One region of the Paenibacillus sp. T2-29 genome, then DNA from elsewhere that is predicted to be linked to it. Evidence: riboswitches for the same ligand, from Rfam matches in the RefSeq annotation. Region 1 holds a riboswitch; the other holds the start of a gene.
What was found. Region 1 has a riboswitch for ZMP and ZTP ahead of ACU1JV_RS08990 (bifunctional 5,10-methylenetetrahydrofolate dehydrogenase/5,10-methenyltetrahydrofolate cyclohydrolase). Riboswitches for the same ligand answer to the same signal wherever they lie in the genome.
Positions count from the first base shown of each region.

Region 2: it holds a riboswitch for ZMP and ZTP, as region 1 does, so the genes downstream of both, ACU1JV_RS21720 (TIGR01440 family protein) here and ACU1JV_RS08990 (bifunctional 5,10-methylenetetrahydrofolate dehydrogenase/5,10-methenyltetrahydrofolate cyclohydrolase) in region 1, are expected to answer to the same signal.

Region 1 is NZ_JBREVE010000002.1:742,922-758,068, forward strand. Features, by position in the region: gene ACU1JV_RS08950 (RtcB family protein) at 1-728, opposite strand, end outside; gene ACU1JV_RS08955 (metallophosphoesterase) at 975-2,411, opposite strand; gene ACU1JV_RS08960 (Gfo/Idh/MocA family protein) at 2,689-3,690, opposite strand; gene ACU1JV_RS08965 (deoxynucleoside kinase) at 3,882-4,523, opposite strand; gene ACU1JV_RS08970 (deoxynucleoside kinase) at 4,523-5,143, opposite strand; gene ACU1JV_RS08975 (response regulator transcription factor) at 5,313-5,912, opposite strand; gene ACU1JV_RS08980 (sensor histidine kinase) at 5,909-7,042, opposite strand; gene ACU1JV_RS08985 (fatty acid desaturase) at 7,103-8,164, opposite strand; ZMP/ZTP riboswitch at 8,377-8,461, shown strand; gene ACU1JV_RS08990 (bifunctional 5,10-methylenetetrahydrofolate dehydrogenase/5,10-methenyltetrahydrofolate cyclohydrolase) at 8,575-9,441, shown strand; gene ACU1JV_RS08995 (cyclodeaminase/cyclohydrolase family protein) at 9,438-10,073, shown strand; gene ACU1JV_RS09000 (stalk domain-containing protein) at 10,299-11,801, shown strand; gene ACU1JV_RS09005 (phosphotransferase) at 11,926-12,909, opposite strand; gene ACU1JV_RS09010 (ABC transporter substrate-binding protein) at 13,078-14,070, opposite strand; gene ACU1JV_RS09015 (winged helix-turn-helix transcriptional regulator) at 14,260-14,652, opposite strand; gene ACU1JV_RS09020 (NAD(P)H-dependent oxidoreductase) at 14,795-15,147, shown strand, end outside.
Region 2 is NZ_JBREVE010000009.1:169,398-184,544, forward strand. Features, by position in the region: gene ACU1JV_RS21710 (carbohydrate ABC transporter permease) at 1-676, opposite strand, end outside; gene ACU1JV_RS21715 (serine hydroxymethyltransferase) at 852-2,102, opposite strand; gene ACU1JV_RS21720 (TIGR01440 family protein) at 2,224-2,811, opposite strand; ZMP/ZTP riboswitch at 3,018-3,099, opposite strand; gene ACU1JV_RS21725 (low molecular weight protein arginine phosphatase) at 3,178-3,762, opposite strand; gene ACU1JV_RS21730 (manganese efflux pump MntP) at 3,848-4,408, opposite strand; gene ACU1JV_RS21735 (L-threonylcarbamoyladenylate synthase) at 4,552-5,835, opposite strand; gene spoIIR (stage II sporulation protein R) at 6,016-6,708, opposite strand; gene ACU1JV_RS21745 (FtsW/RodA/SpoVE family cell cycle protein) at 6,923-8,116, opposite strand; gene prmC (peptide chain release factor N(5)-glutamine methyltransferase) at 8,192-9,091, opposite strand; gene prfA (peptide chain release factor 1) at 9,095-10,162, opposite strand; gene ychF (redox-regulated ATPase YchF) at 10,499-11,599, opposite strand; gene ACU1JV_RS21765 (hypothetical protein) at 11,698-11,928, opposite strand; gene ACU1JV_RS21770 (helix-turn-helix transcriptional regulator) at 12,030-12,248, shown strand; gene ACU1JV_RS21775 (LytTR family transcriptional regulator DNA-binding domain-containing protein) at 12,471-12,866, opposite strand; gene ACU1JV_RS21780 (cyclic lactone autoinducer peptide) at 12,881-13,027, opposite strand; gene ACU1JV_RS21785 (accessory gene regulator ArgB-like protein) at 13,005-13,559, opposite strand; gene ACU1JV_RS21790 (hypothetical protein) at 13,537-14,169, opposite strand; gene ACU1JV_RS21795 (YolD-like family protein) at 14,294-14,626, opposite strand; gene ACU1JV_RS21800 (hypothetical protein) at 14,834-15,136, shown strand; gene ACU1JV_RS21805 (hypothetical protein) at 15,138-15,147, shown strand, end outside.

The DNA of each region.
Region 1 (15,147 bases):
ATACCAAGCACTTGTTCTATCACATGGTCACGTCCTGCATAAGCATAACGTCCGGCAAGGCGCATTGCACGATAGTACATATCCCCCAGCTCACTGTTCATATCCAGTAGTACAGGCGGCTGATCCATATGTTCTCCCGGCGCCTTTCCGAGAAACTCCCGTCCTGCGGCCAAATTTAGAAACCCGCTTGCTGTTTTGTGCCCAAAGCCCCGGCTGCCGAAATGATTGGCAATCCAGACCTGTCCTGTCGCTTCCTCCACAAATACATCAACAAAATGATTGCCACTTCCTACTGTACCCAGCTGTTCTCTCGCCAAGGACTTCAGTTTGTCATGCTCTTGCTTCCCAATCGCTGCATATACCGCCCAATCCGGGTCATCAAACAGCTCATGGTCCACCTGAATCTCATTCACACGACCTACGCCAAATGAAATTTGACGTGCAATCTCATCCATCACGGTTGAAATACGCGGCATAATGTCAGCGGCAAACAGCTTGGTTCTTACCGCCTTATTTCCGCAGCCGATATCATACCCTACACCTGAAGGTGAAATTTGTCCGTCATACACCATCACACCGCCAATGGGCTGACTGTAGCCTTTATGATGATCTGCCATCAGTAGCGCCTGAATCACATTACCATTTTCGGCACATGTGCGGGCTTGAGATAATGCCCCCGGATCAGGTGCTCCCCATACGCGTACTCCATTGATTTCTTGATAAGCCATCGTTTTATCCCTCCATATTTTGCAAGAAAATTTCTATATGTAAAAGTGAGCATTCTATTTTTAAACTTTGGATCTCTTAATAGCATTATGTACGGTTTACCCGCTTCCGAACAGGGCGTAAGTATTACAAGCACAACATCAGACGTCTCTATAAGAAAGTCCCTAAGAAAATGAAAAAGGATATCCATGCAGCCAAACAGACTGTAGGATATCCTTTTATGATCATTTAGAAACCATTAATCAATTTTACTGATATTTTTTGATGATTCCGAATTGATCCACAATAAAAGGTTTGGCATCATTTTTGTTTTGATCAATTTCGTACGTTACGGCTGTAAGTTTATTTTCGTCGACAGTGATGCCAACAAAATTCTGCACCTGTCCTCGTACAGGTCTACGATTGTCACTCGGATCTGGGCCATATACTGCCGCATGATTCTCTTCAGCTAATTCAAAGAGGTTATAGTACTTATCTCCAAGCTTTTCACTCGGGTTCTTGTAGTAAACTTTAGGGCCAGCAGTTGCTGGGATGACATAGATACTTCCATCCGGATTCACACTATATTCAATCGTCTTTTCATTTAATCTATCTTTTAATTTGGTTGGCGTTGTTGCTTTACCCTCTTGGTTGATTGGTTTCGTCCGAGCATAAATATGATCATGCCCCTGCACGACAAAGTCGATATCAAGTTTGTCCATGAGTGGAGCGATTTGGTTACGAACTCCATTGTTATCCATGATGTCAGCATCTGTTGCATGGTTAGAGGTAGTGTAGGGACCTTTGTGAATATTAACAATGATCCACTTTGCACCCGCCTTTTTGGCTGCCGCAGCATCTTTCTTTAACCATTCAACTTGATCTTCAGAAAAATTGGCATATTTCTCTGAGTCCTCATTGGAGTTCAGTACGATAAAGTGAGCATTGCTGTAATCGAAGGAGTAGTACGCTCCTGTTTTAGTAGCAGAACCCGCTGGTTGATTAATATTAAAGTGATCATAAAAAGCGTAGTTCTCATCCTCGTGATTACCTGCTGAAGGAACAATGGTTGTATTCAAAAGACTTTTTTGTGAATGTCCCAACAACCAGTTCCACTGCTCTTCTTTGGTACCGGTATCTACGATATCTCCGTTGTGAACTACAAACTGAGCATTATTTACGGTTTGAAGTGCTTTTTCGAGCGTCTGTGAGGACAATATGGCTTCATCTTCGCTTTTCGCTTGTGTATCAGCTAAATCAATGAAGGTAAATTCACCGTTCTTAGGAGCCGTTTGAAACGTACCTGTTTCGCTCCATATCCCGCGCGCTGCATCACCCACACGATAATAATAAGCTGTGTCCGCTTGAAGACCTGTAGCTACAGCTTTATGGACAAGCTCTTCTGGAGAATTGGTCGATGGAGAGGAAGTGCCTTCAAATGTAAGAGCATTCGTAAAATCAGCTTCAGAAGCCGTTTTCTTGGTTACTTGAACAGTGCTCTTCGTGAAAAGCTTTGAAGTATACCAGGTAAATCCTTTGGAGGCTTTGGTGTCTCCATAAAATGTAGCTGTAACTTTACTAATACCTTGATCTGTGTTCACTGGTGACTCAGCATGAACAGGTAAGGCTGACAGGCCCGTAATTAAACCTAGCGCAAGAGCAACAGACATAGATGTTACTGACCACTTTTGAAACTTCTTAAACATGTGTACACTCCTCTGTGCAGTTAATATGTAAAAGTTATAAATATGATCATAACAATCAATTGTTAATACGTTATTTGCTGAGATGTAGTGCTTTGTAAAAATGAGGTTAGGTATATAAACCAAAAAAGGCCTACCGGATGTTTGCAAAATTTGCGAAACCGGTAGGCCTTATTCATGTTCTAGGTACTCTTGACACATAAAACTAGACTGCCCCCATATAAGAAGCAGTCGCGGAGTCTTGGAAAGCTAGTAAGGGTTTTGTTAAATCACTAGCCAACTAATGTGCAGAGGTATTTTTCAAATCCGCTTCATAACGAAGACCAAATTGTTGTCTTGCCTCCTCCATCACTTCAGCGACTGTCAGCGAACACTCCAAAGAGTTAATGGAACTGTTGCGTTCCCCACTCTTGATCAGATCAATAAATTCCTGAATTTCATAATACATGGGCTCACGCGTCTGAGCCTTGGTCAAATCCTCAATCGTGCCGTCCCGATAATGAATTTTCACCTCATAGGGCTGGCTGATTTTGTCGATCACCATCGTTCCATACTCACCCTGAATTTCGGCAGGCAAATAGGAATCTGTAATTTTGGAATGCATAACGATAGCATCCATATCCGGATACTTCATCACAATACTGCCCTCGCCGTCGACACCAGAGGATAACAGTACACCCACCGCCCGGATCTCATCCGGTTTGCCGAACAATGCCACCATTGGATACAAACAATACACTCCCAGATCCATCAAGGAACCATTCGAAAAAGCCGGATTAAAGGCATTCAGCACCTTGCCCTGCTTAAAAGCATCAAAGCGTGAAGAGTATTGACAGTAGCTTGCAAAATAACGCCGAACCCGGCCTATTTTATACATATGATCCTTTATAATTTTAAAGTTGGGCATAAGTGTGGATTTAACGGCCTCCATCAACAGAACATCATTGTTGCGCGCGGCTTCGATCATGCTCTGCACCTCTGCTGCATTAGAAGCAAAAGGCTTCTCACACAGCACATGCTTTCCATGGTTCATACATAAGATCGCTTGCTCCGCATGTAAAGAATTGGGACTGGCAATATATACGGCATCCACCTGATCACTTGCAGCCATTTGTGCCAGATCTGTAAAAACCTCCGGCTGGCTGTTATATTTGGCAGCAAAGGCTTGGCCTTTCTCCTCTGTTCGTGAGTACACCGCGGTCAGGGAAAATTCGTCTGTCTCTATCGCAGCTTGAATAAATCTTTCCGTTATCCAATTCGTTCCAACGATACCAAAACGCATCACTGTATCCCATCCTTTCCCGTGAGTCATTACAATTAATATATGTTCCTATTCTCGCATTCCAGCCAAGACTTGTCCACTATACCGCTTGTCATCTCCCATGCTTCCACATATTAAAAAGGACTGCGGTCTATCAGCTTAATTTATACTGATTGTACCACAGTCCTTGTATGCTTTTTGAGGTTATATCTCTACTTTTTGGAGATCACCTTGCCCACTTCTGCCAAAATGGCATCCATGGAAGCAGGGTCGTGTACATCGTACTCATCAATGTTGAGACGCAGTACAGGACAGGCATCAAAATCGTTGATCCAATCGGAATATCTACGATGCATTTGCTCCCAATAGGATCGCTCGGTCTGAATCTCCATTTCGCGGCCGCGTTCTTCGATCCGACTCAGTATGGAGGGCAGGCTGCCTTCCAGATAGATCAGCACATCAGGGTGCGGAAAGAACGGGGTCATGACCATCGCCTCAAATAGGCTAGTATATGTTTGATAATCGGTAGGGTTCATTGTACCCTGATCGGCATGCATTTTCGCAAAAATGCCTGTGTCCTCATAAATGGAACGATCCTGCACAAAACCTCCACCAGACAAGAAAATGTTCTTTTGCTCCTTGAAGCGTTCCGCGAGAAAATAGATCTGCAGATGAAAGCTCCATCTTTCGAAATCGTGATAAAACTTCTCAAGATACGGATTATGATCAACTTGCTCTAACGAGGTTTTAAAACCAAGACGACTGGCCAAAGCGCCCGTTAACGTAGACTTACCTACACCCACCGTACCCGCTACCGTAATCAGGGCATTTGCAGGAATGTTGTAATTATTCACTATATAAGCTCCTTTACATCGGAAACAATTTGTTCAAATTGTGCCTGGTTTTCTACAAAATCAATTTCATTCCCGTTTACGGTCAATATACGAGGGGCAGGTGACTGTTCGGCGAGAAACTGAATACCTTTATCATAATCCGTAATCAATTGCTCCAGATAGGCAGGGTCCATCTCCTGTTCAAAGGAGCGTCCGCGCTTACGAATTCTGCCCAGCAAGGTATCCAAATCTGCTCTAATATAAACGATAATGTCAGGCTTGGGCATGTCATCTGTGAGCAAATGATAGATTTGGCGATATTTTTCGAGCTTCACACCCTTAAGCGTACGTTCAGCAAAAATCAGATTTTTATAGATATGGTAATCTGAAATTACAGGCTGGGCTTTCTCGATGTATTGCAGACCAGTATCCTCTAGCTGCTTATACCGATTGCAGAGAAAGAACATTTCCAACTGAAAACTCCACTCATCTATATTTTGATAGAATTTATCGAGAAACGGGTTTTCCTCGACAATCTCTTTGATCATCGGCAAATGTAGCTCGGTTGAAAGCATCGAAGCCAACGTCGTTTTGCCTGCTCCGATCGGCCCTTCAACGGCTATAAATGGGGCTTGTTTCATGCGGTTCTGCTCCTCCTTGTACTCCAGGTCCATCCTATGGACAACTATCCTATTGTATCACAAGGAACTACACTAGAGGCATAGCAAATCTATGGATAAAACAAAAAAACAGAGCAACTATGTTTGGCTTCATAGCGTCCCTGTTCTGCTTAATATTTTTGCCTGTCTCTCATTTGAACCAACCTTTTTCATTAAAACGTGTAATCGCCTCAATTCGGTTGCTGACACCCAGCTTATCGAGAATGACTGAAATATAATTTCGCACCGTCCCTGTTGTTAAAAACAGTTCACCAGCAATCTCTTTGGTGTTCTTTCCGTCAGCAATAAGCGCTAACACGGTCTTTTCACGCTCCGTTAGCGGGTTGACCTCGGCATAAGCATCATCAACCAGTTCTGGAGCGTAAATACGTCGGCCTGCCATAATACTGCGAATGGAGGAAGCCAGTTCTTCACTAGGACTGTCCTTGAGTAAATAACCGTGTGTGCCCGCCTTGATCGCTCGTTCAAAATACCCAGGGCGAGCAAACGTTGTTAAAATAAGCACCTTGCAATTCAAGCCTCTGAGTTCCTCTGCAGCATCCAATCCGCTTTTTATCGGCATTTCGATGTCCATAATGCATATGTCTGGCTGATGTTGCTTCACCAGCTCTATAGCTTCTTCCCCGTTGCTTGCTTTTCCGACTACTTTCATGTCTTCTTCCAAGTCCAACAGGGAGGCTAGAGCACCCAGCAACATACGCTGGTCTTCTGCGATAACGATTCGAATCATGGCCCCACCTCCTCATTCGGCTTTTCAGTGATGTTGGGCACCTTAATGACCAGGGTCGTTCCCTGATCGGAACGCAGTTCCATACATCCGTTCACGAATTCGAGCCTTTCCTTCATGCCTTGCAGACCATGTCCCCGAAAGACTGCATTTTCTCCCATAATACCAACTCCATTATCCTGAATCCGCAGGGTCAATTCCTTACGAGACGGCTCAATGGTGATGGAGCAAGCGGTAGCTCCACTGTGCTTCACTACATTGGTTACGGCTTCCTTCATACACATGCTCAGCACATTTTCATTCATTAATGACGTATGCTCCAGCTTCGGGTCGCCCTCCAAGGTCAGTTCGATGTGAGCAGCCTTTAAAATTTGCCGAATACGTAGCAGTTCATCCTCTAGTCTCATGCCGCGCATTTGAGTAACCATTTCCCGTACTTCTTTTAACGCACTTCTTGCCGTGAGACGAACATCGTTAATTTCGACATGAGCCCGTTCCGGGTACTGGTCCAGTAGCTTGCCTGCCAAATCACTCTTCAGCCCAATGAGTGACAGCTTCTGACCCAAGGTATCGTGCAGGTCACGCGCAATTCTTTGCCGTTCCTCCAGCTTGATCAATTCCGATATTTTCTTATTGGCATCCTCTAATTGGACCTGAAGCCGATCACTCTTGTTGCGATTAAAATTTGTAATCGGAAGGAGGATCACACCGATCAGATTGAGCAAGATAAAAGGAATCTGCTTAATAAAAACAGGATTCTGAGAAACAAACCCATAATTGATTAATCCAATCGTAATAACCATTAAAATAATATACAGCGTCGTAAATGCAGCCTTACTTTTAATATTACCGATCAGATAAGCGATAAATATGGAAAAATACATATAGCTAAATAGCAGCGTCATCGTAATCGATATAGCAATCTGCACACTGGTCCAGAAGTATATGAGCCAGCCTTGAGAGACAAAAGCCAGTACATAACAAGCAAAAAACACCAAAATAATCGCGGTACCCAGAATAATATGACTTGTAGATGAAGAGCTAAAATAGTAAAAGGGCAGGATGTAAAAGACGACCCACACATAAGGGCTAAGTCCCGTATTTCTTTGGAAAATCTGATACCACTTTTGCATCCTACCACCCTTTTCTACTTTAGATATCCCTATCTTAACATACCAATTTCCGTACAACGTCTATTTTCTATCCGTGCCTACAACAGGTGTGGGGATGGGTTTTGAAGCGCCAACACGTTTGCTAAGCAGCGGCTTTACTTGTTTAAAGGTCAGAAAGGTTTTGGTACTTTCATCCCACAGTCGGAATTTCAAAGATTGCAGACTGCTACTCACTGTGATCGTGGTCGCCTTTTGCAGCAACGGTGTGGCTTCATGAGCTTTCTCCAAATTGTAATTTGGTACTTTCGGGCTCAGGTGATGAACGTGATGAAAACCAATATTGCCCGTAATCCATTGCAATACTTTAGGGAGCTTGTAGTAAGAGCTGCCTTCTACAGCCGCATTAATATAACTCCACTCTTCATCATGCTCAAAATACGAATCCTCAAACTGGTGTTGCACATAGAACAGCCAGATTCCCAACATACCAGAGACAAAAAAGATAGGCGTCTGTACCAGAAGGAATGCCTGCCAGCCAATAGCCCAGCACAACAGTGCATACAATGCAACGATGGATATATTCGTCACATAAGTGTTTATTTTTTCCTTACGTTTGGCTGTCTTGACATTAAACCGATAGGAAATCAAAAAAGTATAGATCGGACCTAGCCCGAACATAACCCAAGGATTTCGATATATACGATAGGCCAGCCGTGTCCATGTGGAAGCCGCTGTGTACTCTTCTACCGTGAGCACCCACATATCACCTGTGCCTCTTTTATCCAGATTACTGCTGGTTGCATGGTGGATCGCGTGACTATTTTTCCATTGGTGATAAGGGCAGAGCGTAATAATCCCTGTAATCGTTCCCACAATATCGTTCAGCTTGCGACTTTTGAAAAAAGATTGATGACCACAATCATGAAAGATAATAAACGTCCGTACCACAAAGCCTGCCGCAATCATGGTAATTGGAAGCGTAAGCCAGTAAGAAATCGCCAGGCTAAGATAAGCGGCATACCACAATAGGATCAGCGGTCCCAAGGTATTGATAAGTTGCAGAACGCTGGATTTCGTGTTTATTTTCTCGTAGGGAGCCATATTTTTTTTCAATTGAGCTAACGGGAGTTGTGTCATACCCATTATGATCCTCCTTTAAAATGCAGCCCATACCTTGATCCTGTCAGGCGTACATGTTGATCTAAGCTCAGTATAAGGAGACCGCTGGATCTGCTGTAGTCATAAACGTCAGTTCGGGCATATGACATTTGTCATATAGACAACTAACCAAACCTGTTTGCCAAATGTTCGCGGGTTTCCTTTCTGCTGTTTTTTTGTTAAAATGTAAGATATATAACGCTGTATGTGACTGGCGAAGTCAGTGGAATCAACCACGAGGGAGCATACAAACAAAGCGTACCGTTCGCCTGGGAGAAGTATTTGCAGAGGATTCGTCTGTCTTGACGACCTTGTGCAAATACTTTTTTTCGTTTTTTAAGACCATGACACCCTGTTGATTCTATTATGCGATAAATTCAGAGGAGGCTCGGACTATGGCTATTATCATGAAATCCAAAGAAGCAGCTGAGCAAGTGTATGCAACGATCCGTTCCCAAGTAGAGCAAATGAAACAGCAAGGACACCGTCCCCATCTGGCAACCCTGTTGGTAGAAGGTGATCCGGCATCTGCATACTATGCACGGACCAAGCAAAAAATAGCAGAGAAGCTGGGCATCTCATTTCATCTCCATACTTTTAATCGTCATGTAAGCGAAGCCGAACTTCTGCACGTGATCGGTACCCTAAATGATGCATCCCATGTACATGGCATTATGCTGGAACTCCCGCTTCCTCAACATCTTTCCGCCTCCGTTATTAAACAATCCATCGCCCCCTACAAGGATATTGATGGAATTACACCTGATAACAAGCTGGCTACCGTTACGGGTGACGCAGGGTTGTACCCCGCTACACCTCAAGCCTGTATTGAACTGTTGAAGCATTACGGGCACTCCTTGGCAGGCAAAAATGTCACGCTCGTGGGCATTGGGCAGACGGTGGGACTTCCCCTTTTCCACATGCTGCAAAGAGAAAATGCCACCGTCACCGCCTGTCATGCAGGTACACGTGATATTGCAGAGCATCTGAACCATGCAGATATTGCCTTCGTCGCAGTTGGATGCCCTGATGTGATTACGCAGGATATGGTGCATCCAGGTCTAATTCTCGTGGATGCAGGGATTAATGAGACGCTGGAGGGAAAAATCGTGGGTGACGCTGCTCCGGATGTGGTAGAAAAGGTTCATGCCATTTCTCCCGTTCCCGGCGGTGTGGGTACCTTAACGACTGCCATTTTGTACAAAAATCTGCTCAAAGCGATACGTCTGCAACATTACTCCAGAGAGGTGGTTTATTCATGAGTGAACTGTCGTGGAATCAGTCCATCGCACATTTTCTGAAAGAAGCTGCAAGTGCAGCGCCTACCCCCGGCGGAGGAAGTGTATCCGCGCTGGCTGCGGCACTAGGCGCAGCTATGACCTCCATGACCGCCAACCTTTCACAAGGGGAGAAATACGCGCACTTCTGTGAACAAATCGCGCAAGTCATTAGCAGTATGGAAAGATTGTCTACACATTGTGAGGAACTGATGGCCGCAGACATCCAATCCTTTGAACAGTACATGACCGCGTTGCGTTTGCCCAAAGAAACAGACGAAGAAAAGCGCTATCGTACCCATTCCTTACAAACAGCGGTGATTGCTGCCATTGAGGTCCCTATGCGCCTGCTCGAAGTATGCCGGGACGGACTATCACAAGCCTACAACATTGTTGAAATATCCAATAAAAATGTGATTTCTGATCTGGGCATCGGCGCGATTTTGTTTGAAGCAGCCGCTCAATCGGCCCTGCTTACCATTGATATTAACCTTGCCTCGCTCAAGGACTTGGATGTCAAACAATCCTACGAAGCCAAAACAGCCGTACTCCTCCGTGAAATCGGACAAATTAAAGAGCAAACCTTATTGACTGTGCGCAGTCGAATTGCTAATTAATCAGCTTATAACTGTGCGCAAGTTGTAATAACCAAAATATTCTGCCTATTTGGTGATTACAAATAACCTCCAAACCCATCTTTAATCGTTGGGTTTGGAGGTTATTTTATTGCAATTTATTACTTATGGAAAACTTTTCTATCCTTTCTTCGTCTATGGATAAGAGATATTCTTTAAGAACATTTTTTCTCTTATACACATTGATCAAGAAATGAGGAAAATCGGATGAAAAGACGTACTCTATTACTCAGTATAATCACGTTATTGCTGCTCAGTCCCAGGGTATGGGCGGCCGGAGATGATTTCACATCCCATATTCGCTCCTATGATTCCGGAAGTCTGATTCAATCCGATGGAAGCTTGTGGCTGTGGGGCTATAATCAATCCGTACCGACTCGTATAGAGGGCAAGCCGAACGTTGTAAAAACATTCTCTAATATTATCAACGAAGGCGATCTAGTATTTACCTTGCAAGACCACTCTGCATGGTATGTGCCTAGAAACAATATTTCTGAATCCGTGAAATTTGTTCCTCTGGAAGGACTACAGAACCTCGCAACTGTAAGTAGTTTGGGTGATCATATGCTCGCTCTTAGCAACGAAGGGAATGTATTTTCAGCTGATCAACTCGGAGATAAAAATATCTTTAGTCGTTTTCAACCCCTGTCTGGCATCGGCGAGGTTGCCCATATAGATAGTTACTATGAGGAAAGACCGGATTATGAGGAACGCTGGATATTCCTAAGAAAAGACGGAAGTGTATGGAAAAACACAAAAGCATTGCAGGGCTTCGAACCTATTTCATCATTAAAGGATATTACGGCAATTGCTAAAAACATAGCTTTAAAAAAAGATGGTACCGTGTGGACGTGGCCCAAAGAATTTGATAAAAATGTAGCTCCGTCCGAAACTCTATCCGTATCACAAATTCATGCCTTATCAGGCATCAAGACAATCAAGGCCAATAGGTATTCCAATCTCGCGATTGATCAGCAAGGTCGGCTATGGTTCTGGGGGGCTACCGTTACAGGTGCCTTAGACAATACAACCTACCACAATGCTAATACTCCTATACTGCTAACAGGAGTAAAGGATGTTAAAGACGCCTTTTTCGTTGAACGCTCCATCCTTGCTCTAACCACATCTGGTAATGTATATGTTGCATCTCTAGATGGCGAAAAGTTATCCTCCAATGTCTCCTTTACATTACTTGCCAAAAATATTCAAAGCATCAAAGCAGGCCCACGGCACATCATCATGCAAAAAACAAACGGCGACCTGTGGGGGTGGGGCGTTAACAAACACGCGCAACTCGGTATAGGCGACTATGAATTTCTTTATAGTACGCCAGTTCCTGTGCAAAAGCCGATTCTCGTCCGTCTCAATGGTACACCTGTCCCTCTAAGTAACGGTGTGATTACCCGCAACGGCCAGGCATTTATTCCCCTCCGCTCCGTATTTGACAAACTAGGGGCAGAGGTCACATATGATTACAACAGCAAAATAGCGAAAATGAATCAGTCCAAGGCAGGAGACCATCCCGTCTCTCTAGAAATAAATTTCAAAACCAGCCAAACAAAAGTGAACGGTAAATCTGTAGAACTCACCAATCCGCCCTTCATGGTGAACGGTATTGGTTATCTTCCATTGAGGCTCATCAGCGAAACACTGGGAGCCAAGGTAGATTGGATACAAAAAGAAGATACTATCGTAATTACGACGAAGTAGTAAATAAAAGACCAGTCCGAACATGATTCATGTTGGACTGGTCTTTTGCTTCTATATACTGCGTATAGTATGCAGGAAGTCTTACTCGTTTTGTTTGACGCTTTGTTTTCTATCTCTGTAAGCTCTACATATCTGCTAATAAGTCAGGCAGAACTTTATAATTTCTAGCAAGCCAGTTCATTTCTTTAGCGAATCGGATAGGCACAGAATGTTCGTCTATATTGACGTTGATCCACCAAACACTTTCCATATACCACAGCCATTGTAATGATCTTGTTAAACTGCCCTCTATCATCGTACGCTCTTCCCTGTACCCCGCCATAAATGCTGAAACAAGGGGAAGTTTTAACTGCTTATCCCAAGCAAAAGACATGACTGCTCGGGCAATATCCAACTGTGGATAGTCATAATCTAGTCGATCAAAATCCAGAATTGCACTGAGCATATCATTGTTAAACAGGACGTTGTCCGCCCAAAGGTCACGATGGGCCCAACCGGGCGTAAGTGCATCTATCATCTCGATATTAACCATTTCTGTTGCTTTACGCTGGGTTTCGATATCAGCCAAAAGCTCTTTTTTATCAGCTTCCTTCGCTTGTTTCCATACTGAATCCCAATGTGCTAAACGTTCCTTACGGCTGGAAAGCACAAGTTTCGGGGTATTTTTGCTCCTAAGCGTACCGTCGTTTAACAAGCAGTGCATTTTTCCAGTTGCCTTGCCTAGCTCATATAATTGGTAAACATTAGCCTTCCCTGGTGCAACCAGTGTACCTGGACAAAATTCCATCACTAGGAAGCGTTCTCTCCGTTCAGATTCCATAAAAACCTGCCCCTCATGATTTAATAACCGTGGACAGGCCAGACCAAGCCCGTGCAATCTTTTTTGTTGAGAAAACGCCCTCAAAAGATCATCAAAATTATAATATTTATATCTTTGTTTATTATATTGTTTTAATAAAAAAGTCCCATTGTTCGTGGCGATTTTCCATTTTAGATTTAACCACCCTCGTTGGATGGGCACAGATTCAATTATATTTAAACCGAAAAATCGATGAAATGTTTCCATTAGATCAGCCTGAATGATTTCATTTGTTGAGAATGTTTCCAATAGACTCCCTCCTTTCTAATTTGCGTATATTACTCCTTGAAAGATCACATATTTGCTTATTATACTTTGTGTTGTCATTTTTCGTTATTCAGTAATTCAACAAAAAAAGCACCTCACCGCGGTCTGTTGTCCGTGTAGTGAAGTGCTTATTCCAGGTGAATCTCACACCTATTTTTTAGCTTTATTCTCTTTCTCTCTTTCAACCAGCATATCCACAACCATATCAATCTGTCCGGTAATAGCGATCGGATCGTAGCGATAGTACGTATCAAAATCATTAAAGAACACTTTATTATTCTTCACCGCAGGCAGATTTCCCCACACAGCGGACGATTTCAGTTGCTTAAGCGCGGTTCCCTTCTTGTCTGGATCATACGTAGTCAGGAACATGTAATCTGCGTCATACTGCGGCAGTACCTCCATTGAAAGCTGTATGGTTTGTTCCTTGGAATTTGCTGTCTTTTTCGGCATGTTCAGTTTGAGCGCATTGTATACGGCTTGTCCGCCTCGTCCCGCATTGTCGCCAAAGATCCAAAGTGCGTTCTTGTCTGTCAGCTCATACAAACCGAAAGTTGCCTTTTCGTCAATAACACCCTTCAGACGAGCACGGCCTTCAGCAGCCTTTTTATCAAATGCAGCAATAAATTGCTCAGCCTTCTCCTTCCCCCCAGTGATATCGCCGAACAGCTTGACCGTATCATAGATATTAGTCGTCGTACCGTACGGAATGTACAGGGTAGGTGCAATTTTAGACAAAGCCTCATAATTGGTATCCTTCATAACCACGATCAGATCGGGTTTGAGTTCCAGTGTCTTTTCCAAATTGGTCGGATCCCCCACCTCTTTGGTTCCTTTTTCCTTTAGCAAATCGGTCAAAAAAGGATTTTGAAACGCAGTCGGCTCTACACCCACCACGTTAGCACCCACGGACAGCAACTCTCCGCCGTAAAAATCCGTTACAATACGCTGCGGCTTAGCGGGAATTTGAATATCCCCTTTAACCGTTTTAAAGCTTCTTGTTTCTCCAGTAGAAGCCGACTCTTGCTTATCTCCTGAAGTTGAAGCGGGATTATTTCCAGTGTTATTTCCGCCGCATGCGCTGATAAATACAGCCAATACAAGCATCAAAGTAGCCAGCATAAAAATCGATTTGTTCCTCAACCTATTAGCCCCCTATGTAATATGGAATAGCCTTATCCCAACATGATAATGATTATCAATATCGTAAGAAATATATCAAGTGCCATCCTTGCTGTCAACTAAAAAGCGAACTTTGTATTATTTCACTACTAAAATAAAAAGACCTGCCAAAATATTGGCCAGGTCTTTTCGTGAAGCCGTCTCAAAAACCTACACATTGGGGCTAGGTTGCTGGAGGCTGCTTGCTGGTGATCGCTGTTTTGTTTTATATTCTTCTCCCCAATCCTTCATCAAGTTAATAATCGGGATCAGTGTTTCTCCAAATTCGGTGAGAGAGTATTCGACCTTAGGCGGAACCTGTTGGTAGACTTCACGGTGAACGACACCATCCTCTTCCAGCTCGCGCAATTGAAGTGTCAGCATACGCTGGGTAATTCCCGGACAGATCCGCCGAAAATCACTAAATCGCTTAGTCCCATACATGAGATGGTATAAAATAATCCCTTTCCACTTGCCCCCAATCACATCCAACGTGTACTCAACAGGACACGCCTGATCATTCCCAGCGGTACACTCACCAAAGCCGCCTTTCCGATTGCGCATTGGCCCTTCTCCTCCTTGGTATCATTTTATATACTACAGCACATTAATGTGCGTACTTCCAAAACGATTATATATATTCTAATATTAGTCATGCACTTGATAAGCGTCAATTTCAATCACATCCATAAGGAGTGGAATCACGATGAAAACCCTAACAACCACTAAAGATCAAATTTTAGCTGCATACAAGTTCAGACATGCTACAAAGGAATTTGATAGTCATAAGAAAATTAGCGATTCCGATTTTGAGTTTATTCTTGAAACCGGTCGTTTATCCCCAAGCTCGTTTGGCTTTGAACCCTGGAAATTTGTTGTCGTCCAAAGTAAAGAGATGCGTGAGAAACTGCTACCCTATTCTTGGGGGGCCACAAAACAGCTACCAACAGCAAGCCATTTCGTACTTATTCTCTCCAGATTGCCTAAAGATATGGTAGCTTCATCCGATTATATCAAGAATATGATGGAAAACGTGCAGCAATTACCTGTTGAAGTGAT
Region 2 (15,147 bases), on a different contig from region 1:
AGGACCAGGATATCGCCAAGAACAAGCAGACGGTCACTGCTGGCATAATAAGCGGCAGCACAATATGACGTAAAATCTGTTTTCGGCTCGCACCATCAATTTGGGCCGATTCAATAAGAGCATGCGGGACATTATTTAGAGAGGATATGTAAATAACCATGAGATAACCTGCGTATTGCCACACAAATACAATGACAGTTCCCCAAAAAGCAGTCGGTCCATCACCCAACCACGGTAGTTTGAAAAAAGATAGCCCTGTCGCCTCTCCCACCGCCGAAAAACCGCGTACAAATATAAATTGCCAGATGAAGCCGAGCAGTAAGCCGCCGATCATATTAGGCATAAAAAATACAGTTCGCAGTGCATTGCGGGTACGCAATGGCTTTGTAAGCGCATAGGCCAGGAAAAAGCCCACCAGATTAGTTAGAATGACACCACATACGGTAAAACGGACCGTAAACCAAAATGCATTACGGAAATCTGGATCATCTTTAAAAATATGAACGTAATTCCCTAGCCCGAGCCATCGGACATGTTCAGATACACCATCCCAGTTCGTCATGGAATAATACAGCCCCAACAGGAACGGAATGACCATAATTAAGACGAAAAACAACGCCATCGGTCCCACAAATACGAGCTGCTGCAATAATTGCGCGGATTTTCTTTGGCTCAATGCAATCACTCCTTTGTCGTAGATCATGAAGGAAAACGCGCATAATCCTTACTGTAATCGCTTATTACCCAAAAATGTAAGTTTCGAGTCGTCTGGACACAAAAAAGGCTGTTCCCCCTCCGCTAACGAAAGGAAAACAGCCTTATCATATAAGATTAAAAGGAATGACGATGAATTAGTATTGGGTTCCTGGATAGATTGGGAACTTGTCTGTCAACTCGCCAACCGCTTGGCTTGCTTTGGACAATACAGTATCATCTTTTGGATTTTTAAGAGTATCAGCAATGATTTTACCGATTTTAACCATAGCCTCTTCATCCATACCACGAGAAGTTGCAGCAGGTGTACCAATACGGATCCCGCTAGTAACAAACGGACTCGTTGGGTCAAAAGGAATGGCGTTTTTGTTGACCGTGATACCCACGGAATCCAATACATGCTCCGCTTCTTTACCTGTGATATTCAAATTGCGTGTGTCCAACAGCATCAGGTGATTATCCGTACCCCCGGATACAATGTTAATCCCCTCTGCCAGCAGTGTTTCAGCCAGCACCTGCGCATTGCGGACTACGTTTTGCGCATAGGTTTTGAATGATGGCTGGAGCGCTTCACCCAAAGCAACTGCTTTGGATGCGATCACGTGCATCAATGGTCCACCTTGAGTACCAGGGAAGATAGCTTTATCAATCGCTTGCGCCCACGCTTTGCGAGTCAGAATTAGACCCCCACGCGGACCACGTAGCGTTTTGTGTGTCGTTGTTGTCACAAATTGGGCATGAGGAACTGGACTAGGGTGAATCCCTGCTGCCACGAGACCTGCGATATGTGCCATATCCACCATGAATAAAGCACCTACATCATTAGCAATGGAAGCAAAAGCTTCAAAATCAATAGTACGCGGATATGCACTTGCACCAGCTACGATCAAACGAGGGCGGTGCTTGAAGGCCGCTTTGCGCACTTCATCGTAGTCGATACGGAAGTTGTCTTCACGTACACCGTAAGCAGCAAAGTTATACAACAAACCGGAGGCATTAACCGGGCTTCCGTGTGTTAAGTGGCCGCCATGCGCCAGATTCATACCCAGCACAGTATCTCCAGGTTGAAGAGCTGCCAGATATACCGCCATGTTAGCTTGTGCTCCAGAGTGAGGCTGCACGTTCGCATGCTCGGCGCCGAATAATTCTTTCGCGCGGTCACGTGCAATATCTTCGACGATATCTACATGCTCACAGCCACCATAGTAGCGTTTGTTCGGATAACCTTCAGCATATTTATTGGTAAGCACGGAGCCCATGGCTTCCATTACTGCTTCACTGACGATATTCTCGGATGCGATCAGCTCGATATTGTGGCGTTGCCGTTTTAGTTCAAGCCCCATTGCTTCCATCACTGCCGGGTCACTTTTACGCAGATGTTCCATCATGATTGATTACTCCCTCTCCATGGTCAAATTGTTGGGTATACAAGCAAATGCCTGTTCCTCTGTTGGGTACCTCATCATTAATGCAAAAAAGATCAGTACTAACATGCCGACATGACAAATGCTAATCGCAGTTTCCGCCGGCTTCTTGTTCCAGACTGTACACTGCCCGTTGTCCGCCAATAAGTGGAGGACGAGTGAACGCAGCTGTCACACGTGCTTCACCAATCCAGCGAAGGCTTGGGCGAAACGGAACGGCAATTGGGCGCAGATGCATGCCAATCAGCGTTTCGCCGATGTCTATCCCGGCATGAGCCTGCACGTTCGCCGCCAGACATGCATCATCCATAGAGCGATAGGCAACGGTAGCCATAGAGCCCCCTGCTGTACGAACAGGAACAGCCGCAACCTCCATCAGTCCTAATCGCTCCAGTAGAGAACGCTCAACGACCAGTGCTCGGTTCAAGTGCTCACAGCATTGAAACGCCACGTCAAAGCCATACTCTCTGCGAACGGATTCTACTCCAGACAGCACTTGCTGAGCCACATCGAGCGCTCCTGCTGTGCCGATCCGACTTCCAGCCACTTCACTCGTGCTTGCGCCAATAACCAGCAGGCGACCAGCTTTGAGACTGGCCGCTTCCGCAATTTCCCGCACGACAGAAGCGGTCTGTGCTTCGAGTGAAATCTCATGATCCAATTGTTCTACCATTGGAACCTCCTTTGGTTGAACAGCCTCTCAGAGACTAGGCACGGTTTCATGCCCCAAGTTCAACACACTCTCTCCTGATCACAATCTGACTATATTATAGCCGATGTTTCAGATTTCGAGCAGAAAAAATGGAAGAACAAGAGGCAGCAGAAGATCTGCTGTAGCTTGTATACGAAAAAAGAGCAGTCCACACCTATGTGGAATTGCTCTTTTGCCCAGGCGACCGGCCGTATATCCGATGCTCCATCGTGGTTGATCCCACTTTTGTCGCCAGTTACACCGGATTCTCATTTTTCCACCTTATCTTAACGGATTAATCGTCGAAAATCAACAGATTCCGTACAAAATAGAGGAACGGTACCGATTTTATTCGGAAGAATCTTTTAGCTTGTCCAACAACTTATGCAAAGCCGTACGGATTTCTGCCGCTGTGACATCGTAGTCCTCACGCGAACCACCAAATGGATCTGAGATATCGAAGCCCGGAATCCGTTGGTGTAATTCAATCATTCGTTCACGCTCCTGCGTCGATAGCTCTTGTCCGAGTGAAGCCATCAACTGCTGTGAAGCATACAAGCCATCTAACTCCTGTACGTCATTCAGCACTGCGTCCCGGTCCTCCACATATTCCTTCAGCGTAAATACTTTGCCTGCCGTTTGGGGGAACCGCTGTACGACATGCTGTTTATGTCCTTGTGTCAAGGTTAAGATCAGATGTGCCCACTCGGCAAGCCCGTCGCTTAAAGGAGTTGAAGTGATCTGATCGGATATATCGTGATCACGCAGAACCGCCTCTGCATGTCGGGATATCGGCGTGCCGTCCATCGCAGCTACTCCAGCGGAACGCACGTCCAGTTCCAGACCATGCTCAGCAGCCAGCTTACGCAGCATCCCCTCAGCCATTGGACTGCGACAGGTGTTCCCTGTGCATACAAATAAGATATTCTTCAACGTCTTCACCCCCCGTATGTTGAAAAAATATATAAACAGAGGATTACTCAAATCCTGTATTTATTTTACACTGTCTACGTTAAAATCAAAACATAAACATAAAGCCGAATGCCAGCAAAATAGCACCGCCCACCGCTTCTCCATAATCCCCAAGATTACGGCTGACCTTGCGCCCCAGTAACAGCCCCAGCATCGCCATCGCTCCCCCGCAAAAACCAAAGGCCAGAACAGTCAGCACCAGGTCACTCTGGAACATTCCCAGTGACACTCCCACAGAAAATGAGTCAATGCTCACCCCAAGCGCAAACAGCAAAAGACCCAAAGGCGACCGATGATCCAATACGTGTACGCCGTCCCCCTTGAAGGAATTATATACCATATGCCCGCCCAAAAGGATGAGTAATCCCCCTGCGAAGTAGGTCGTCACATGGCCTAATAAAGAACTCATATAATGGCCTGTGAACATTCCCAGCAACGGCATCAGGATGTGAAAAAAACCAATCACAGTGCTGATGCGCAGCACGTCTCGCAGGCGTATCCCCTTCATACCGATCCCTACGCCCAGCGATAGCGCATCCATCCCTAGCGCTACCGCCATGATCAGAATCGTTACAACCTGCCCAGCATCGGCAGAGGCTGCCAGCATACTCCATCCCTCCATTATCCGTCTGTTCTTGTACACGTTATGCGGACAAGGGGCAAATCAGTACAAGCAGGCACTGAAAATACCCAAAACAGAGATAAGGAGAGAGGAGAAACTAAAATAAGAGACTCAATTCTTTACAGAAGCTACAGACGGATGATTCGATGACCTGCCGCTTTAAGCAGTCGATTCATGACGGCGTCTCCCAATCCTTTCGGCGGACAGGCTTCCGCCATAATGTAGGTGACGCCGTCCTCATCGCAGCGGCGCAGTACGCCGTATAGGCGCTGCGCCGCCTCATGAAGCGCGTCCAGCTTGCCCAGCGTGTAGACTCGTTCTCCGGCGTAGCCGGCAGCATGGTCGTCGAACGCGAGCACCGCCGTGCGCTCCCCGCGCGCGGTAGCCTCCGCCAACGCGGTGCGAATCCAGCCCGTCACTTCAACAGAAGACGGGCCTTGTACCACGCTCAAGCGGCCTCGCGGCGCGTAGTGCGTATACTTCATGCCCGGCGAGCGTGGCGCCAGGCTATCGGCGTCCTGCCCGGGTGTGTCAGCCAGCGCCGGGTCCAGTACGACAGAGCGAGCAACCGTAGCGAGCTGTTCAGCAGTCACACCGCCTGGGCGCAGAATGGTGACGGTTCCGTCGTCACCGACTTGTACTACCGTGGACTCCAGCCCCACGCCCGTGGGACCTCCGTCCAAAATGCCGCCGATGCGGCCCTCCAGGTCCTCCAGCACATGCTGTGCTAGGGTCGGACTAGGTCTTCCCGAGCGGTTGGCGCTTGGTGCAGCCAGCGGACAACCAGCTTCTGCGATTAAGCGTAGCGCTATCGGATGATCCGGCATGCGCACACCGACCGTGTCCAGTCCTGCGGTCACACGCGATGAAAGTGCCTGCGACACTACTGGCAGTACGAGAGTCAGCGGTCCTGGCCAAAATGTATTCATCAGCGCTCGGGCTGTATCGTTTATTTCCGCTACCATGCCTTTTAATTGAGCAGCATCGGAAATATGTACAATGAGCGGATTATCGGACGGACGCCCTTTAGCAGCGAATACCGCCTCTACCGCTTTAGTGCTGCGCGCATCGGCCCCCAGTCCGTACACGGTTTCCGTAGGAAAGGCTACCGTCTCTCCAGCCTGGAGAAGTACGGCGGCCTCCCGTATGCCCTTTTCCGCAGTGATTAGAGCCTGTCCAGCTGAAAGCTCGTCAGGATCATCCCCGTCTGTGTTGTTCACAGAACCAACGGGAGCCGCTTTTTCCACCTCAAAAGACGAGGTAGCAGGTATAGTCGTGTCCTCATCAGGAACCAGACATCTTACATCCCACCAGTGTGTGTGAGAAGGCTGTAATGCCTGCTCCTGCCCTGCTCTCTCTTTTTTCACAAAACCTGCGTGCAAGTCATGCATTTGGTTCACTTTATCGCTCATATCAGATCATCCCATATCTTATTGTCATACAGGCCATTTCATTGCCCTGATCTCCAAAAACCCACTTTAACAAATCAGATCAATTTGGCTCTGCTATCTGCATATCTATCGTAAGTTCCATTATAACATATGGGGAAACTTACACTCGTTGTTCTCTTTTCCATAGCTCTGACGAGACGTTTAGGCAAACAAACCACTCACCCAGCTCCACAGACCCGTAAGGGCATCCCACAGGAAAAAACGTACTTCCGGCTCTTTGTCAGCAGCATTCGTTCGATTGTCTTCATGACTTGTTTTTGCCGATACAGTTTGTGCTGCTGCTTCACCGCTACCTGCATCAATAAAGCACAACGGCGGGAACAGCACACACCACCAATTTTGTCCTTTCCCTTGCCCCAGTGTAACTCGAAGCGCCTCATAATTCCCTGCTGGGTAAACAAGGCCACCGTACATTTTCGTCGGAAAAGGTACACTTGCCAGTTCCACCTGATGATCATACCCTATACCGCGTCGAGCCAGTTCCGCACCTACCAAGCGATCAATTTCAGGCAAATGTGCATCAATCAACACTCTGGCTTGATTTAGGCTTTGTGGATTATCCAGCTCACCCACCCACGCATTCATCTGCTGCACAATGGCATCCCGTATTTCGCGCTTAACCAACTGATCCTCTGGACGATCCGAATTAGCCAAAATGCGCAGTCGGATGGAATCGTGCGGAATTACCTTCAACCCTGTGGTGGCCACTCCAGACGCTAAAGTCCCTCTTGCTCCCGTGGTCATCGCAGCGTCCGTTTTTTGACCTTCCCAAGACATCATTAATATCGATATACAAAAGAGTATCATTGCAGCTTGCTTCATCCAACTTCTCATTTTCGTCCCCCCAAACCCAAACTCTATCATGTCTATCAGTCTGTCCGGTTTGGGAGAGTTTAAACCTATGAATCTCGTAAAAAATTCAGGCTATTGCAAGCTTGATCGTCACCTAGGAATATAAAAAAGCCCAGATTTCACAATCTGGACTCTTTCGTCGCACCGTTTCAACTCGCACAAATAACCATCAATATTTAGTCACAATCCGCCTGTACTAGGCTTTTTTCGCCTTCGTCAAGCTTACTCTGGAAGGCTGCGGCAGGTCATCCTCTAACTCCTGGCCATGCACCTTAATACTCATAACCAAGCCAATACTAGCCATGTTAATAAGCAACGAGGTACCGCCATAGCTTATGAATGGAAGCGTAATCCCTGTAAGTGGCATAATGCCCAGAAACGCACCAATGTTCTCAAAAATCTGATACAGCAACATGGACACAATCCCGACAATTATATACGGGCCAGCCCGATCCCGACATTCCAGCGAAATCAGGATCATTCGGTGAATCAAAATAAAATATAGCAATAGTAGCATTGAAGAGCCTACAAACCCAAACTCCTCTGCTACAACTACAAAAATAGAATCCGCATACGTATAGGGAACACGCCCGGACTGTACCGAGGTTCCTTGCAAAAAGCCCTTGCCCATCATCCCGCCAGAAGCTATTGCCAGTTTGGCATTTTTCGTATGATAAGATGCCTTCGCGGTTGCTTCTTCCGGTACCAGCCAAGGGTCCAAACGCTCTACCCAGTGACTACGGCCAATACCTTTCATAAAGGAATCAATCTCATCGTGAAACGAGATATACGCTTTGATCCCTCCACCAACGGCGACTGCAAATACGATAAATCCGATTAGCGCATGGGATGCCTTCACATTACCAATCCATAGCATACCAATGACGATGACAATGTAACCGAGCGCATTACCCAAGTCATTTTGTGCCATGACCATGGCAAACGGGACAAAGCTCACCAGAGCAACTGGAAGAACATCTTGAATAAAATACAGCTTGCTCTTGCGCTTTTTAATCAGCATATACGCCAAAAAAATGATAAGAACCAGCTTGAATACCTCGGCAGGCTGAAGATTTAAGCCACCAATTTTCAAAAAGCCTTGAGAGTTATTAACCGTCCCGCCAAAAAAGCCGAGAATCAACAGGAATATCCCGCCTCCATATACATACAAGGCTTTTTTAATGAATATCCGAAAATCGACTATCGCTAAACCCAAGATCGCTACAAAGCCCAATATATAATACCCGATCATCTTCTGGTAGTCGTTGCCGTGCTCTGCCAAGTTCGTAGGACCCCTACCAGCACTGTATACCGTTATGATACTAATCGCCATGAGCAAAACCAGAATAAAAATAACCGGACCATCAATTTTTTTCAATTTCTGAAGCATGATTTCCCCCTGAGCCGTTTCTCGGTCATACTCCTCTTATTCTAAAGGAAAGACTCGCAAAAAGAAAATGCAGCACTACTCCGAGACGCCTAGGACATGTCGCTCGATCCCCGCAAGGTCAGGAATGATTAGAATGTTCTTCCAGTGACCTGCCTGTTCCAGCAGACCAGCCACGTCTCTGGCCTGTCCCATCCCCAGCTCAAACCCGATTAGCCGGGGCGGGGCCTGAAGGAGCCCCAGCTGCTCCAGCATTGCCCGATACGGGCCAAGCCCGTCAGGACCGCCATCCAGCGCCATTCGCGGCTCATGGTCGCGCACCTCTGGCTGCAAGCCAGCGATGTCAGCAGCCGGGATATATGGCGGGTTGGACACGAGGATGTCCACCACCGTTCCCGTAAACGGCGCCAGTAGATCGCCCTCGCGGAATTCTACGGCTGCGCCGTTTGCGGCAGCGTTCTGGGCCGCCATTTCGAGCGCAGCGGCAGAAATATCCCCCGCCGCCACGTGCCAGCGCGGCCGCTCAGCCGCCAGTGTCACGGCAATCGCGCCGCTGCCCGTACCGATGTCGAGCGCGTGCGGAGCACCGCTCGGCCACAGCCGGTCGCCGTGCTGGAGTATCGCCTCGACGAGCAGTTCCGTCTCGGGGCGCGGAATCAGCACCGACGGTGAAACCGCGAACGGGCGGCCGTAAAATTCCTGCTGTCCGATAATATACTGCGCCGGTTCACCCGCAGCTTTGCGGGCGATGATCCGTTCCCATGTGTCCTTGACGGAGGAAGGGAACGGATCGCCCAGAGCGGCGTAAAACCTCGTACCTTCCAGTCCAAGCACATGTTCCAGCAGCAAGCGGGCATTATGCTGCGGCTCCAACACGCCGCAACTTCCTAAAAAAGAAGAAGCCTCAACTAAGGCTTCTCTGACACTCATGTTCCGTTCCGGCGGCATCCGATACACACAATCGCGTTCGTTCCCCAAAACTTAAACCTCTTGTTCCATCAAATCAGCCTGCTCTGCAATCGTGAGTGCTGATACGATTTCTTCGATCTCTCCGTTCATCACCTGGTCCAGCTTGTGCATGGTTAAACCAATGCGATGATCCGTTACACGGCTTTGCGGGAAGTTGTAAGTACGTATACGCTCACTGCGGTCTCCAGTACCTACTTTGCTCTTACGCTCGCCTGCATATTTGGCTTCCTCTTCCTGGCGCATCATATCCGAAATACGGGCACGCAAAACTTGCAGCGCCTTCTCCTTGTTGGAGTTTTGGGACTTGCCGTCCTGGCAGGTTGCCACAATACCTGTTGGCATATGCGTTACACGCACCGCCGACTTGGTTGTATTAACGGACTGACCGCCCGCACCGCTGGAGCAGAAAGTATCCACGCGGATATCCTTGTCTAAAATTTCGATATCCACTTCCTCTGCCTCAGGCATCACAGACACCGTGGAGGTAGATGTATGAATACGTCCGCCAGATTCAGTTGTCGGAATCCGCTGTACACGGTGCGCGCCACTTTCGAATTTCATTTTGCTGTATGCACCGCGTCCGTTAATCATGAAAATAACCTCTTTAAAGCCTCCAAGGTCATTCATGTTTGCATCCATCAGCTCTACACGCCAGCCTTGGGTATCTGCATAACGCGTGTACATCCGGTACAAGTCCGCTGCAAACAGCGCGGCCTCGTCCCCACCCGCAGCACCACGAATTTCGATAATAACGTTCTTATCATCGTTCGGGTCCTTCGGCAGCAGCAAAATACGAATTTTCTCGTCCAGCTCCCGCTTACGGGCACTCAGCTCTTCAATCTCCATTTTGACCATTTCACGCATCTCGTCGTCCAGCTTTTCTGCCTGCATGGCTTTAGCAGCGTCCAGCTCCTCAACGACAGTTTTATATTCGGTATATGCTTCATAAGCAGGCTGTAAATCAGACTGTTCTTTGGAATAATCTCTAAGTTTTTTGCTATCGTTCGCCACATCCGGATCGCAGAGCAGTTCGCTCAGTTTATCGTAGCGGTCCGCCAATGATTGCAATCGGTCCAACAAGCGATTCACCTCTTCAGTTAAATTAATATGAAACCAGCTTTAAATTCACTGGCTACAGCTCTTTATTATAACAACTATTCGATTAATTAGCTACATAAAATACTTGCTAATTTAGGATTTTGCAAAAATCCGCAAATCAATTGAAGTCGAATAAACAAAATCTCGCTAAAGAGTTGAATAACAAACTCTCAACTAATAAAAGAAATGCGAATCAAATATAAAAAGCCGCCGCCCGGGACAGGCAGCGACTACGTAATTGGTACATGCAGGCAACACATATATCATTACTTAATATGTTTGTATATAAACTCTGTTTGTTATACGCCGAGATGCATACTAAACATTAAAACGGAAATGCATTACGTCTCCGTCCTGCACCACATATTCCTTGCCTTCCAAACGAAGCTGACCACGTTCCTTGGCCCCGTTCATAGATCCAGCAGCGACCAAATCATCATAGGATACAACCTCAGCGCGAATAAATCCGCGTTCAAAATCCGAGTGGATTACGCCCGCAGCGCCAGGTGCTTTTGTTCCTTTGTGAATAGTCCATGCGCGTACTTCCTGCACACCTGCTGTGAAATACGTATACAGTCCCAACAAGCGGTAAGCTGCTTTGATCAGACGGTTCAGACCGGATTCAGCCAGCCCCAGTTCCTCAAGGAACATTGCCTTGTCTTCGCCTTCCAGCTCAGCAATTTCAGCCTCTACTTTAGCGCTGATCGGTACCACTTCAGCATTTTCCGCCACTGCAAATTCACGTACCTTTTGCACATATGGATTGCTGTCAGCTTCCGTTACACCATCTTCGCTGACATTAGCCGCGTACAATACAGGCTTCATTGTAAGCAAATGAAGGTCGCGTATAATCAACTTTTCGTCTTCTGACAATTCTACGCTACGTGCAGGTTTGTCAGCATACAGCGATTCCTTGATCCGTTCCAGTACTTCAACCTCCTGGGCATACTGCTTGTTGCCGCCCTTCATGTTTTTGCGGGAACGTTCAATGCGCTTGTCTACACTTTCGATATCCGCCAGAATCAATTCCAGATTAATCGTCTGAATGTCGCTGATCGGATCAATTTTGCCGTCCACATGGGTAATATTCTCATCTTCAAAGCAGCGTACCACATGAACAATGGCATCTACTTCACGAATATGAGCCAAAAACTTGTTGCCCAAACCCTCGCCTTTGCTGGCACCTCGTACAAGTCCTGCAATATCAACAAATTCAAAAGCCGTTGGTACCGTTTTGTTCGGTACTACCAGTTCAGTCAGCTTATCCAGCCGCTCGTCCGGTACTTCAACGACCCCTACATTAGGGTCAATTGTACAAAATGGATAGTTTGCGGATTCCGCCCCCGCCTGCGTTATTGCGTTAAACAGTGTTGATTTGCCCACGTTCGGCAGACCTACGATACCACAAGAGAGTGCCATATATTAAACGCTCCTTATATATTAGTTTTATCAGCTAATAATAATATCTAAAACCAAAAAGGACAAGGCGAGATGGTTTTCCGCACTTGTCCTTTTTGCTACTTCAAATATTTCGCACCTTCTTCCAGACCCAAAGAATACGTTTTTTTTATTATATCTTGGGTATGTTGCAACAGGAGGTTTTCAAGTTCAAACGCTGTGTCTTGAGTTAAGCTGCCTGAATAAATAATCTCGTTTATTTTAATCATATAAGGGCCTTCGTCTAAAATTTCATCAGAAATCTCTCTTGCTCTCTTTTTAATCACAGGTTCAATCCATTCATGTAGCATATGCGACACTCCTAAGAAGTAATGTTTACCACTTTATTTAGCAATGGTATAATCTCGTTTATATAAAGTCCTATTGAAGTACACAAGGAGCGAGAAAAGAATTGAAAGTCTCCCGAGGGAGATGCTTACTTCTACCGCTCATAAAGGCTAAAGGATGGAACCAGGCTGAGTATGCTCGCAGATCTGGTAGATCCAAACGTGTTATCTCCCACTTTTGCAACGGGAGAACTACTATGACTCCCGAAGATATGTATGTAGCCACCAAATTATTGGAGTGCAGATGGGAGGAACTTTATGAGTTTATAGAAGAAGGCGAATAGCGGTTATCGTCCGCTCTCCCCTGGAAGGATCGGGAACATTTTGTTCCCAAATTTCGTTGTACACATAAGAGCCCAAGCCCACGACCCCACACCCTCCTTTTTTTAGATATCGATCCTCTTACATTTATTTAATCCCAATATTAGGTTGTTTGGCAACAAAAATTCAGCCGCTGAATGTGTTACAAGTTTCGACATTAAAAGACAATAGACAAAAAAGAGCCGCTATGTAGTAGCAGCTCCAGTGATCAATATTTTCGAATTCATGAAGCCCATTTCTTCAACTACTTCATCAAACCGATGATATGAAATTGGACACCTTTTCGATGATTTAGTGACCTCGCATTCAAAGTATGCATCTTTGAAAATGCCATTAACGATTTTTACATTTTCCACATTTAATGTGTTGCTTCTATCTACATTTAAAAATTTGAACCCGTTACTATTCAGATAATTTTCCCAATGTCTTAGAGTCCCAACCATGTAATAGGTTTTTTCAAATGTATGCACTAAAATCTGATTCCTTTTACGACCTTTGGATATAAAAAGAACCTTATCCACTTGTACATTTCCACCATCTCTAAAACCTTCAGGATCTGCCGATACCGTTAAACTTAGCATTTAACATCCCTCGCTTACTTTAACAATTCTTTCGGTGGCTCTGGACTATGAATCCACGATAGGCTTGCTGTGCTTACAGATGCGACTGCAAGAGTTGTGAGGACTGCTGCAACATTGTAATACATACCAGCTTTCACTTTACTCAGTTTGGTTTTCTTCATTTTTCACACCTCCTTCTACTAGTGTTAAACTCTGAACAAAAAAACTAGCAGCTACTACCGGACTCCCCAACCACAAATTTAGGATTACAATTGCAACTCCTATACACTTTAGCAATGGGTAATATCGTTTTGGTATACGAGTCCTTCCCTCTATCCGTGATGGGGCATAGATTAAGACCAGTATCATACTTAATATCGACGTAATTAAGACCCAATTGTAGTTAAAATTTGCAAAAGATAAAGCGGTAAGTAAAACCGTTGATGCAACTATGCATGTTAGATTACTTTTTAAATGAATCCCACCAACAACTTGACGCAGTAAAGAAAAAGAAACCATTGCCACTATGGTATCAAGAACCTTACCTGTGAAAAATGAAATACCGATAGTTAATAAAATAATTGAAACAGTGTTGATTACAACGGCTATTCCATGTTTTAAAACATTCACAGATGCCGGATGATCAGGTACAACTGCTTTGATGTGTGTTGCAATATCAAGAGCGATGGAATCAAGGCTTTTTATAATATTCACGCTCCGTTCTAAGCGCATAATACAAAAACATGGCAGATGCTAAGGCAATAAATAGAATACTCAAAAAGAAATTATTGACGTAAAACATAAATGCACAAGCTGCCAACACTCCTATTATTAAGATAATAACGAGTATATACTCCCACTTAAAACGTAGATTTTCATAATCTGCTGTAAAGCCTATTTTGAATTTATACAGAAACCACGAAATAGCTAACACCCATGCACTGGTTACTGCTTGCGCTAACGATCCTTCTGCTGAGGTCTGCATTTCTGTTGTCAAGGTACCAAAAAGCATTAATATAATGGCCGCTTGGAATAACGTATACAAAAATGTGCCAGTAATAGATATGATAGCCGCCCAGATAATCGGCATCCTAACAACAGTGGTTATCAATAATGTGAACAATATAATGTTTACGGTTGGAGCAAAGAAAGCCAAAGAAGTTTCTTCCCTTAAAATGAAACTTTGCAAATTCATTATCAATCCAATAAACAATGCAGGCCATACATAGTCTAAGGCCCTAACTCTGAAAATAGTTAACATTAAAACGAATGCTGCAAATGTCTCTACAGTCGAGAAAAGCAAGAACCTAATAGGCTCCCACATAACACATAACCCCTTCACATAATTGGTAACAAATATGCTTTAATTCTATATTTGTTACTTGTTAGAGGCAATCCAATTACCATGTTAAATGGAAGTATTTATGTATTATGTGAGGTAATTATTTTCAGCTTGTCGAAACGATATCCTCCAGCTTAATCCAACTAAAATCATCTTCCCCACGAACCAGTTTTACTTCCCTACGCGCGGTGTTAATCGACGTAACTACACCAGTCATAACCGTATCGTCAAACGGGCTAAAAACAGTCACGCTGACAGGCCGGCGCGAGTTGTAGGACTCTATTAGCGCCTGTTCGATGAGTTGCACTTCCTGATCGTCCAATTCCGGTTTTCCACGGCGCTGGCGATCCTGCATGAGCTTTAAATATGCTTCCTTGTGTTTCGGTATGATAATGCGTGAACTTTCCCATAAACCATTTTCCTCAAGTTTCTTTCCCATGTATGTGGCCTCCTGTTGTGTTATGTAGAAATTATAATGCGAACACGCGTTCTGTACAAGGGATTATTTTTGCCACTATAAACAGAAAGTTTTCAATCCGTTTGTTTTTCTATTCCTACATTTTCCTATATTGTAGTGGAAGATATAGCCAAATAGGGACTTTTGATTTACAATGAGACTATTATCTTACATATAGGAGTGCTGTTGATGGGTAAGGAGTTTAAGGTTAAGTTTGTGAAGGACAAGGATATGAAAAGGTTTCATACAACAAGTATTCTGACGTCCTACACTAGAAACATGTTTGTAATCCACCTTCTCGAAGAAGTCTCACCTATACTACAAGAATTTACTGTTACGGATGGTTCAACATCCAGTGTGACTCTTGAGGACGGAAATGCAATAAACCATGTTCACGCCTCATTAGCAATTGCGCCAGAAAATTTGCCGGGTATTATTGAATCGCTACAAAAACTTTACGATTTATACGCAAATCAGTCTGCTGGTGAATAAAATGGGGAATA